DNA from 2 places in the Bradyrhizobium sp. 197 genome. Region 1 is predicted to be linked to the other one. Evidence: predicted binding sites of a transcription regulator. Region 1 holds the regulator's gene; the other holds the start of a gene.
The links. The regulator HrcA, encoded in region 1, represses chaperone genes, less so after heat shock. The targets are predictions, from matches to a motif close to GTTAGCACTCNCNNNNNGNGAGTGCTAAC.

Region 2: a site for HrcA is predicted at 2,194-2,222, ahead of IVB27_RS29630 (co-chaperone GroES). Genes of this name have one in related genera too.

What each region holds. Positions count from the first base shown of each region.
Region 1 covers NZ_JADPJJ010000189.1:41,016-46,220, reverse strand. The annotation lists gene pncA (bifunctional nicotinamidase/pyrazinamidase) at 64-786, shown strand; gene grpE (nucleotide exchange factor GrpE) at 865-1,470, opposite strand; gene hrcA (heat-inducible transcriptional repressor HrcA) at 1,566-2,654, opposite strand; gene rph (ribonuclease PH) at 2,836-3,549, shown strand; gene rdgB (RdgB/HAM1 family non-canonical purine NTP pyrophosphatase) at 3,561-4,196, shown strand; gene hemW (radical SAM family heme chaperone HemW) at 4,183-5,205, shown strand, end outside.
Region 2 covers NZ_JADPJJ010000135.1:10-5,214, forward strand. The annotation lists gene groL (chaperonin GroEL) at 151-1,791, opposite strand; gene IVB27_RS29630 (co-chaperone GroES) at 1,837-2,151, opposite strand; gene IVB27_RS29635 (usg protein) at 2,532-2,819, shown strand; gene IVB27_RS29640 (cupin domain-containing protein) at 2,978-3,505, shown strand; gene IVB27_RS29645 (O-linked N-acetylglucosamine transferase, SPINDLY family protein) at 3,518-5,205, opposite strand, start outside.

The sequences.
Region 1 (5,205 bases):
GGCTTCTGTTCGTACACGAGCGGAACTAGGCTCTCCCCCGTTCAATCTGGAGGGAGGCGGACCATGCTGGATCGGCGACACATCTTGACGGCGCTTGCAACGACGGCGCTCGCGACCCTCGTGCCAAGCGCGCTCTTAGCAGCGGCATCGATCAAGCCGGACGATGCATCCGCGCTGCTCGTGATCGACGTGCAGAACTGCTTCCTGCCCGGCGGCAGCCTCGCCGTAAAGGAAGGCGAGCAGGTGGTGCCGGTCATCAACAAGATGGCCAAAGCGTTTTCGAACGTGGTGATGACACAGGACTGGCACACGCAAGGCCATGTTTCGTTTGCGTCGGCACACTCCGGCAAGAAGCCGTTCGAGACTGTCGATCTTCCCTACGGCAAGCAGGTGCTGTGGCCGGACCATTGCGTGCAGGGCACCGACGGCGCCGCGCTGTCGAAGGACCTTGCGATCCCGCACGCCGAACTCATCATCCGCAAGGGTTTTCACAAGGACGTCGACAGCTATTCGGCCTTCCTCGAAGCCGACGGCAAGACCTCGACCGGCCTTGCCGGCTATCTGAAGGCGCGCAAGATCAAACGCGTCTTCGTCGCGGGGCTGGCGACGGATTTCTGCGTCGCCTGGACCGCGCTCGACGCCCGCAAGGCGGGCTTCGAGGTCTATGTGGTGGAAGACGCCTGCCGCGGCATCGACAATCAGGGTTCGCTCGCAAAAGCCTGGGCCGACATGACCAAGGCCGGTGTGAAGCGGATTCAGTCTGCGGATATCACGGCGAGCGCTTAGGCGACGCCAAGAGCTGCAAGCCCCTCATCCCGAGGCGCGCTTCTCCGCGCGCGTCTCCTCAACCGCGGGGATTGAGAGCTAAACCGGCTCGTTGCTGTTGGCGGCGGGCACGGCCTTCGCGCCGCCCTTGGCGACACCGACCAAAGCGGGGCGCAGCACGCGCTCGCCGATGGTATAGCCGGCCTGCATCACCTGCACGACGGTGCCCGCGGGCACCGACGCGTCGGGAACCTCAAACATCGCCTGCTGGAAGTTCGGGTCGAACTTCTGCCCCGAGGGGTCGAACTTCTTCACGCCGTGTTTTTCCAGCGCGTTGAGCAGCGAGCGCTCGGTCAGCTCGACGCCCTCGATCAGCGAAGCCAGGCCGGGATCGGCCGCCGCACGGGCATCGGCCGGAACGGCATCGAGCGCGCGCTGGAGGTTGTCGGCGATATCGAGCACGTCACGGGCAAAGCCGGTGACGCCGTAGAGCTTGGAGTCAGCGACCTCCTTGGCGGTGCGCTTGCGCAAATTTTCCATCTCGGCCAGCGTCCGCAGCATGCGGTCGCGCGCCTCGGCGGCTTCCTTCTGCAAAAGCTCGACCGAGCCGGGCTCGGGATCGTCCGGCATGATGTAGGGTTTTGACACCACGGGCTCGGGCGTCACAGCGGCCGCGTCTTCGGGTTGCCGGTCTCGATCGGTCATCGGCTCTCTTCTCAAACGTCTCAGGGATTTTCTCGCCCGGATATCGTGCTTCGGACGGCGAAAATCAAGCGCCCGTGATCGGCCCAAGGCGCCGGTCAGCCCCCCAGGAGGCGGCTGACGATGCGGGCGGCGTAGTCCACGGTCGGGATCACACGGGCATAATTCAGCCGTGTCGGCCCGATTACGCCCAGAACGCCGACAATATGGCCGGCGGCATCCCGATAGGGCGAGATGATGGTGGAAGAGCCCGACAGCGAGAACAGCTTGTTCTCACTCCCGATGAAGATCCGCACGCCTTCCGCGGTCTCGGCCCGGCCGAGCAGGTCGATCACGCCGCGCTTGGTTTCGAGATCGTCGAACAGCAGGCGAACGCGCTCCAGATCCTCCAGCGCATGCAAATCTTCGAGCAAATTGGCGTGGCCGCGGACGATGAGCTGGCGGTCCTCGCTCTCGCCGCCGGACCAGCTGGCGATACCGGCGGAAATCACCTTTTGCGTGAGCTGATCGAGCTCGGCGCGGGCCTCTCCGAGTGCGGTCTCGAGCTCGAGCCGCGCCTCGGCCAGGGTCCGGCCGCGGATCCGCGCGTTGAGGAAATTGCCGGCCTCGGTGAGTGCCGAGGAGGGAACCCCGAGCGGCAGCACCAGCACGCGGTTTTCAACCTGGCCATCCTCGCCGACCAGGATCACCAGCGCCTTCTCCGGTTCCAGGCGGACGAATTCGATGTGTTTGAGCCGCGCATTGGATTTTGGCGTCAGCACCACCGCGGCGGCGCGCGTGAGGCCGGAGAGCCGCGTCAGCGCCTCCTCCAGCGCGGCCTCGACTGATTGCGCCTGCCCGACGGAGGTGAGCTGGCTCTGGATCGCCTGCCGCTCGGCCTCGGTGAGGTCGCCGACCTGCATCAGGGCATCGACGAAGAAGCGCAGGCCGAGTTCCGTCGGCAGCCGGCCGGCGGAGGTATGCGGGGCATAGATCAGGCCGAGCTGTTCCAGATCGGCCATGACGTTGCGGACCGAGGCCGGCGACAGCGGCATGGCGATCAGGCGCGAAATATTGCGCGAGCCCACCGGCTCCCCGGTCGCGAGATAGCTTTCGACAATTTGACGAAAGATGTCGCGGGAACGCTCGTTGAGCTGGGCGAGACCCGCGCGCGGCGCGATCAGATGGATCGGATCGTGATGGGCCACAGACGGTAACTCCTCTCGGATGCACGTAATTTGTCTATCCCGGGCGCTTCTGACAAGCGTGGCGTTCGCGGATCGAAAATCGGGGGTGAATAAGGTCTCGATCTTCCCCCTTGCCGCCCACCCTCACCCCACCTACAAGCACCGCGAACAGCCCTTTTCCGAGAGTTTTGGAGGATTTCCCATGCGGCCAAGCCGCCGTGCGCCCGACGAATTGCGCCCCGTGACGCTGGAGCGCGGCGTGGTCAAATATGCGGAAGGCTCGTGCCTGGTAAAATTCGGCGACACCCATGTGCTGGTCACCGCCACGCTGGAAGACCGTCTGCCACCATGGCTGAAGGGCCAGGGCCGCGGCTGGGTCACCGCCGAATACGGCATGCTGCCGCGCGCGACCTCGGAACGCACCCGCCGCGAGGCCTCCGCTGGAAAGCAGAGCGGCCGCACCGTGGAAATTCAGCGCCTGATCGGCCGTGCGCTTCGCACCATCATCAATCTCGAAGCGCTGGGTGAGCGCCAGATCACGGTCGATTGCGACGTGCTCCAGGCCGATGGCGGCACCCGCACGGCCTCGATCACCGGTGCCTGGGTCGCGCTTGCCGATTGCGTCAACTGGATGAAGGCGCGCAACATGGTCAAGGCCAACGTGTTGCGCGACAACGTCGCCGCGATCTCCTGCGGCATCTACAAAGGCACGCCCGTGCTCGACCTCGACTATGCCGAGGATTCGGAAGCCGACACCGACGCCAATTTCGTCATGACGGGCGATGGCCGCATCATCGAAGTCCAGGGCACTGCGGAACGCGAGCCGTTCACGGAAGCCGAGTTGCTGGCGCTGATGGCGCTGGCGCGCAAGGGCGTCGCGCGTCTCGTGGACTTGCAGAAACTGGCGGTAGCGTAGTCAATAAGCCGATGCATCGCCGAATCACCGGAAAGCTCGTCATCGCGACCCACAATCCCGGCAAGCTCGCCGAGATGAAGGAGCTGCTCGCGCCTTACGGCGTCGAGGCGGTGTCGGCCGGCGAGCTCGGCCTTCCCGAGCCGGAAGAAACCGGCAACGATTTCCGCAGCAATGCTGCGATCAAGGCGATCGCGGCAGCCCAAGCGACGAAGCTCCCGTCTTTCGCCGATGATTCCGGCATCGTGGTCGACGCGCTCGATGGCGCGCCGGGCATCTACTCAGCGCGCTGGGCCGGTCCGAGCAAGGATTTTGCCGCGGCGATGGCGCAGATCGAACGGCTGTTGCAGGAGCGCGGCGCGACCACGCCCGACAAGCGCAAGGCGCACTTCGTTTCCGCGCTCTGCGTCGCATGGCCCGACGATCATCTCGAAGAGGTCGAGGCGCGCGTCGACGGCACGCTGGTGTGGCCGCCGCGCGGCACCGCCGGCTTCGGCTACGACCCGATGTTCTTGCCCGACGGCCACAGCCGCACCTTCGGCGAGATGGAGAGCATCGAGAAGCACGGCCTGCCGCCGCTCGGTCTTGGTCTGTCGCATCGTGCCCGCGCCTTCGTGAAACTGGCGGAGATCTGCCTTGAACCGCGCTAAGGAAGCCTTCGGCGTCTACGTGCACTGGCCGTTCTGCCTGTCGAAGTGCCCCTATTGCGACTTCAACAGCCATGTCCGCCACGTTGCGATCGACGAAGCGCGTTTTGCGGCAGCATTCGCGCGTGAGATCGAAACGACCGCGCAACGTTCGCCCGGTCGCGAGGTCACCTCGATCTTTCTCGGCGGCGGCACGCCATCGCTGATGCAGCCTGCGACCGTCGGCGCTGTGCTCGACGCCATCGGCAAGCACTGGGCTGTGGCGAAAGACGTCGAAGTCACGCTGGAGGCAAACCCGACCAGCGTCGAAGCCACGCGCTTTGCCGGTTATCGCGCCGCCGGCGTCAACCGTGTCTCGCTCGGCGTGCAGGCGCTCGACGATGCCTCACTGAAAGCACTGGGCCGCATGCACAGTGCGCGCGAGGCACTCGATGCCGTCGCCATCGCGCGCCGCTCGTTCGATCGTTATTCGTTCGATCTGATCTACGCCCGTCCCGACCAGACGCCGGGGATGTGGGCCGATGAACTGCGTCTCGCGATCGACGAAGCGGCCGAGCACCTGTCGCTCTATCAATTGACGATCGAAGAAGGCACGCCGTTCTTTGGCCTGCATCAGGCCGGCAAGCTGAAGACGCCGGATGAAGCGGTCGCACGCGCGCTTTACGACGTCACCCAGGAGACCTGCGACAAGCTCGGCCTGCCCGCCTACGAGATCTCAAATCATGCGCGGCCGGGCGCCGAGTGCCGGCACAATCTGGTCTACTGGCGCGGCGAGGAATATGCCGGCGTCGGCCCCGGCGCCCATGGCCGGCTCGACATCGACGGTATCAGGCACGCCACCGCCACCGAGAAGCGCCCCGAAGCCTGGCTGATGCGGGTCGAGACCAACGGCCACGGCATTGTCACCGACGATCTCCTCAACAGCGAAGAGCGCTCCGACGAATTCCTGCTGATGGGATTGCGCCTTGCAGAAGGCATTGACCCCGAGCGCTACAGGGCTCTCTCCGGCCGC
Region 2 (5,205 bases), on a different contig from region 1:
ATGACGCCCTTGCGCTTCGCTAATCCTTCGCCGCCATCAGGCTGGATAGAGGACTTCCACCTCCAAGCTGTCGTTCATACTCGGCACACAACAAAAACCCCGGCATTGCTGCCGGGGTTTCGCATTTTGTGGTTTGCCGGAGTGGCTGGATCAGAAATCCATGCCGCCCATGCCGCCGCCCGGGGGCATTGCGGGGCCGGAGCCGCCCTTCTTGGGCAACTCGGCGACCATGGCTTCCGTGGTGATCAGCAGGGCCGCAACCGAGGCTGCGTTCTGGATCGCGGTGCGCACGACCTTGGTCGGGTCGATGATGCCCTTGGTGACCAGGTTGACGTACTCGCCGGTCTGGGAGTCGAAGCCGTAAGCATACGTCTTGTTCTCCAGGATCTTGCCGACGATCACCGAGCCGTCTTCACCGGCGTTGATCGCGATCTGGCGAGCGGGCGCGGAGAGCGCCTTGCGCACGATCTCGACGCCGGTCTTCTGGTCGTCGTTCTTGGTGCGCAGGCCCTTGAGCTGCTCGGAAGCACGGAGCAGGGCGACGCCGCCGCCCGGGACAATGCCTTCTTCCACAGCCGCGCGGGTCGCATGCATCGCGTCATCAACGCGATCCTTGCGCTCCTTCACCTCGACCTCCGTCGCGCCGCCGACGCGGATCACCGCGACGCCGCCCGCGAGCTTGGCGAGACGCTCCTGGAGCTTCTCACGGTCGTAGTCCGAGGTGGTTTCCTCGATCTGCGCCTTGATCTGGGCCACGCGCGCCTCGATGTCGGCCTTCTTGCCGGCCCCGCTGACGATGGTGGTGTTTTCCTTGTCGATCATCACCTTCTTGGCGCGACCGAGCATGGCGAGCGTGACATTCTCCATCTTGATGCCGAGATCTTCCGAGATCGCCTGACCACCGGTCAGAACCGCGATGTCCTGCAGCATGGCCTTGCGGCGATCGCCGAAGCCCGGAGCCTTGACGGCCGCGACCTTCAGGCCGCCGCGGAGACGGTTGACGACCAGGGTGGCAAGAGCTTCGCCTTCGACGTCTTCGGCGATAATCACTAGCGGTTTGCCGCTCTGCACCACGGCTTCCAACAAGGGAAGCAATTCATTCAACTGAGATAGCTTCTTTTCGTTGATGAGGACGTAAGCATCTTCCATTTCAACGCGCATCTTGTCGGCGTTGGTGACGAAGTAGGGCGAGATGTAGCCGCGGTCGAACTGCATGCCCTCGACAACCTCGAGTTCGGTCTCGAGCGACTTGGCTTCTTCAACCGTGATGACGCCCTCGTTGCCGACCTTCTTCATGGCGTCGGAGAGGAACTTGCCGATTTCGGCATCGCCGTTGGCGGAGATGGTTCCGACCTGGGCGATTTCCTCGTTCGAGGTGACCTTCTTGGAGTTCTTGACGAGGTCGGCGACCACGGCTTCCACGGCCAGGTCGATACCACGCTTCAGGTCCATCGGGTTCATGCCGGCGGCAACCGACTTGGCGCCTTCACGAACGATCGCAGCCGCGAGCACGGTTGCGGTGGTGGTGCCGTCACCGGCCGCGTCAGCCGACTTGGAGGCGACTTCGCGCACCATCTGCGCGCCCATGTTCTCGAACTTGTCGTCGAGCTCGATCTCCTTGGCGACGGTGACGCCGTCCTTGGTGATGCGGGGAGCGCCGAACGACTTGTCGAGGACGACGTTGCGGCCCTTGGGGCCGAGCGTCACCTTGACGGCGTTGGCGAGGATGTCGACGCCACGCAGCATCTTGTCGCGTGCATCGACGCCGAATTTGACTTCTTTAGCTGCCATCTGGATTTTTCCTTAGGTGTCTAGCTGGGTGGGGAGAGGGGGCTGTTAGGCCGCCTTCTTCTTGGAAGCGGGGACGTCGAGGACGCCCATGACATCGCTTTCCTTCATGATCAGCAGATCGACGTTGTCGATCTTGACTTCAGTGCCGGACCACTTGCCGAACAGCACGCGGTCGCCGACCTTCAGGTCGATCGGGATCAGCTTGCCGGCTTCGTCGCGACCACCGGGGCCGACAGCGACGATTTCGCCCTGCGAGGGCTTTTCCTTGACGGTGTCGGGAATGATGATGCCGCCAGCGGTCTTCTCTTCTGCGTCAATGCGCTTGACCACGACGCGGTCGTGAAGCGGACGGAATTTCATGCAGTTCTCCTAAACGTTTGCGCGGATTGATGTTTTCAGGATGTTAGCAACCGAGGCCCGCGAGTGCTAAGGCGGGTGAACCTCAAATAGGCCAGGATTTTTGCGGGGGCAAGGGCTTGTAACAGAAAAATCAGCACTCAGAAGCGCTGCCTGCCAGAATTCTTTACCATCGTTAACCGGCCAACTCGGACCTTATTAGCACGGTGCCGCATCTGCTGCTAACGCATTGAATTTCAACAGCTTGTTAAACTTTTGGGCTTGAGATGGATTGTCAGTTTGCGTCACATTTCTATCTTGTGAGCGCATCTCCACCGGGTGGCTCGTAGGGCGCGTACCGGAAAGCCACCCCTTGAATATGCGCTCCTGCAAAGGAGGTTGGCATGGTCTCGCGGGTTGGGGTTGTTTCCGACGATTTCCGGAAACAGGTGCTGGGTTACGGGCTGACGACGGCGGAAATTCTCTACCGGATGCCGGATCATCGCTCGCTGCTCCAGACCTATGTCTGGCAGAACTACGACATGTTTCCGAAATTCCCGGCGCTGACGGATTTCCTGGCGTTTTGGCAGCAGAAGCTCGACGGCCCACTGTTCTCGGTGACGGTCGTGCATTCCAAGCTGATCAAGCCGGCCGAGCTGCGTGCGGTCGACGGTGTGTTTCGGTTGCATTGATCGCGGGGTGCGTAGGACAGGGTGGATTAGCGCAGCGTAATCCACCACTGTTTGTATCCTCGGAAGCGAAAGAGGTGGGCTACGCCTACGGCTAACCCACCCCACGAGTCTTTTTTCTGTGCTAGCGTCTCCCCCACAACAAAACGGGAGGCCGGCCCATGGCCAAGAAGGCAAAATCGCGCAGCGCATTGCAAGTCGCGGTGAAGAAGCGGAGCGGCGCCAAGGCCGCGCCCCGATTATCGGCGCGCAAGGCGGTGAAAGCGAAGGCGCGCACTGTCACCCCGAAAAAGCCCGTGCGTCCCAAGCAGCGCATCGCCATCAGCCATCACCGCGAGGAAGACTTCAAGGCCGACGGTCTGCGCACCTACGCGAAGTATCGCGATCTCGGCATCGCTGCTGCAAGCCACGGCCTCGCGCAAGCGCACGTGATCCGGCTGCAAGGTCCCTGCAATCCGGACGAGGTCTCGAAGCTCCACTTCCACGCCGTCGAATTCCAGATGGTCTACGTGCTCAAGGGTTGGGTGAAGACCTATATGGACGGAGAGGGCGAGACGCTGATGAAAGAAGGCAGCGCCTGGACTCAGCCGCCGAAGATCAAGCACATGATTCTGGACTATTCGGACGACGTCGAGCTGCTGGAGGTAATCCTGCCGGCGGAGTTCAGGACGGTGGAGTTGAAAGCGTAAGCTCTCTCGTCGTCATTGCGGGGAGCGGCCATTGCAATAGCGTTTCCACATCGCGCGATAGGCATCGTCCACTGCTTGCGTGTATGAGACGGGGTTGCCGGCGGCTGCAGCCTTGATCTGTCCGGGCAGTTCGCAGCGCAACTTCTGGAGGTCGCCGATCTGCGATCCACGGCCAGCCGCGATTTCGACATACGCCTCATCGCTATTCGCGACCCAGTCCGGCAGGCCAAGCGCGGTGAGGATAGAGCCCGCAGCACGGCTAGGCAGGCTGTTACCGAGCTTCGCCACCACCGGCACGCCCATCTGCAAGGCTTCCCAAGTGCTGACGCCGCCATTCTGCGGGAACGGGTCGAGGCCAATATCGACGCGATTGAACGATGCCAGATGCTCGGTTCGCGAGGTGGCTCCGAGCAGGTCGACGCGTTCGGCCGGCAACCGGCAAGCTGCAAACCGCGCCAGCAGATTGTCGCGGACCAGCCGATCGTCCAGCGCAAAATCCTTGATCAGCAGTCGCGAACGCGGCACCCGCTCGAGAATCCTGGACCAGACTTCCACCGCCTCGTCCGAAATCTTGCTGATACGGTTGAAGACGCCGAATGTGATGAAACCGTTCGAGATCGCCGGCGTTGGCGCCCGCGCAATCCCGTCCGGCAGCGGCACCAGCGTCACAAAGCATGGCAGGTCGACAACGGTCTCCGCAAACAGCGGCCGAACCGCAAGAGGAATCGCGACCGGGTCCGAGAACAGATAATCGATCGTTCGCAGCCCGGTGCCGGTGCCGTGGCCCCAGCCATGCACCTGGACCGGTGCCGGCTTGCGCGCAAACACGCCGAGCCGGTGTCCCTTGGTATGGCCGGACAGATCGATCAGGATGTCGATGCCATCGGCGCGGATTTGAGCGGCGAGGTGATCGTCGGTCCATTGCGAAGCGTCGCGCCAGCGGTCGGCGATCCCTTGAAATTCGCCGGTCGTCGCATCCGCTTTCGGCGAACAAGAGTAGCACACGATCTCGAACTTTGTCCGATCATGGTGTTGCAGGACCGGCTTGAAAATGAACGCCGCCGAATGCGCGTGAAAATCCGACGAGACATAACCCAGCACCAGACGGCGATCCGGATCGCAGCTGTTGTCATGCGGTCCTACCGCTGCTGAAGCGATCTTCGCGCCGACCCGTTCCCACCAAAGCTGCCGCGCTTGCTGATGCTGCGCAACGCTGGCGTCCGCCACAAAATCGAGCGCGAAGATCTTGTTGGTGATCGCGTCCTCGAAGTCAGGCTTGATGGCAAGAGCCCTGTCGAAACTGGCGTGGGCTTCGTCGACCCGGCCAAGTCCCGCGAGACATTGGCCAAGCAGGATGTGGGCCTGAAAGAAAGCGGGATTGATCGCGAGAGCCTTCTCGCAATCAGGCAATGCGTCGGCAATTCCTTTGTTTCGGACCAGGACAGTGGCCCGCCCATACCACCCGTTCGCGTTGTCGGGTGCGAGAGCGATCACCCGGTTGTAATCCGCTGAGGCTTCGTCAAATCGCAGAAGTTCCAGCCATGCAGCAGCGCGGTTCGTCAGTGCCGAGACATGATTGGGCTGGATCGATAGCGCGCGGTTCAAGCTCGCAATGGCCTCACCATAGTCGCGCAGACTGCAGAGCGCCCAGCCTCGGCCGTTATGGGCATCGGCAAGGTTTCCATCGATTGCGAGCGCCT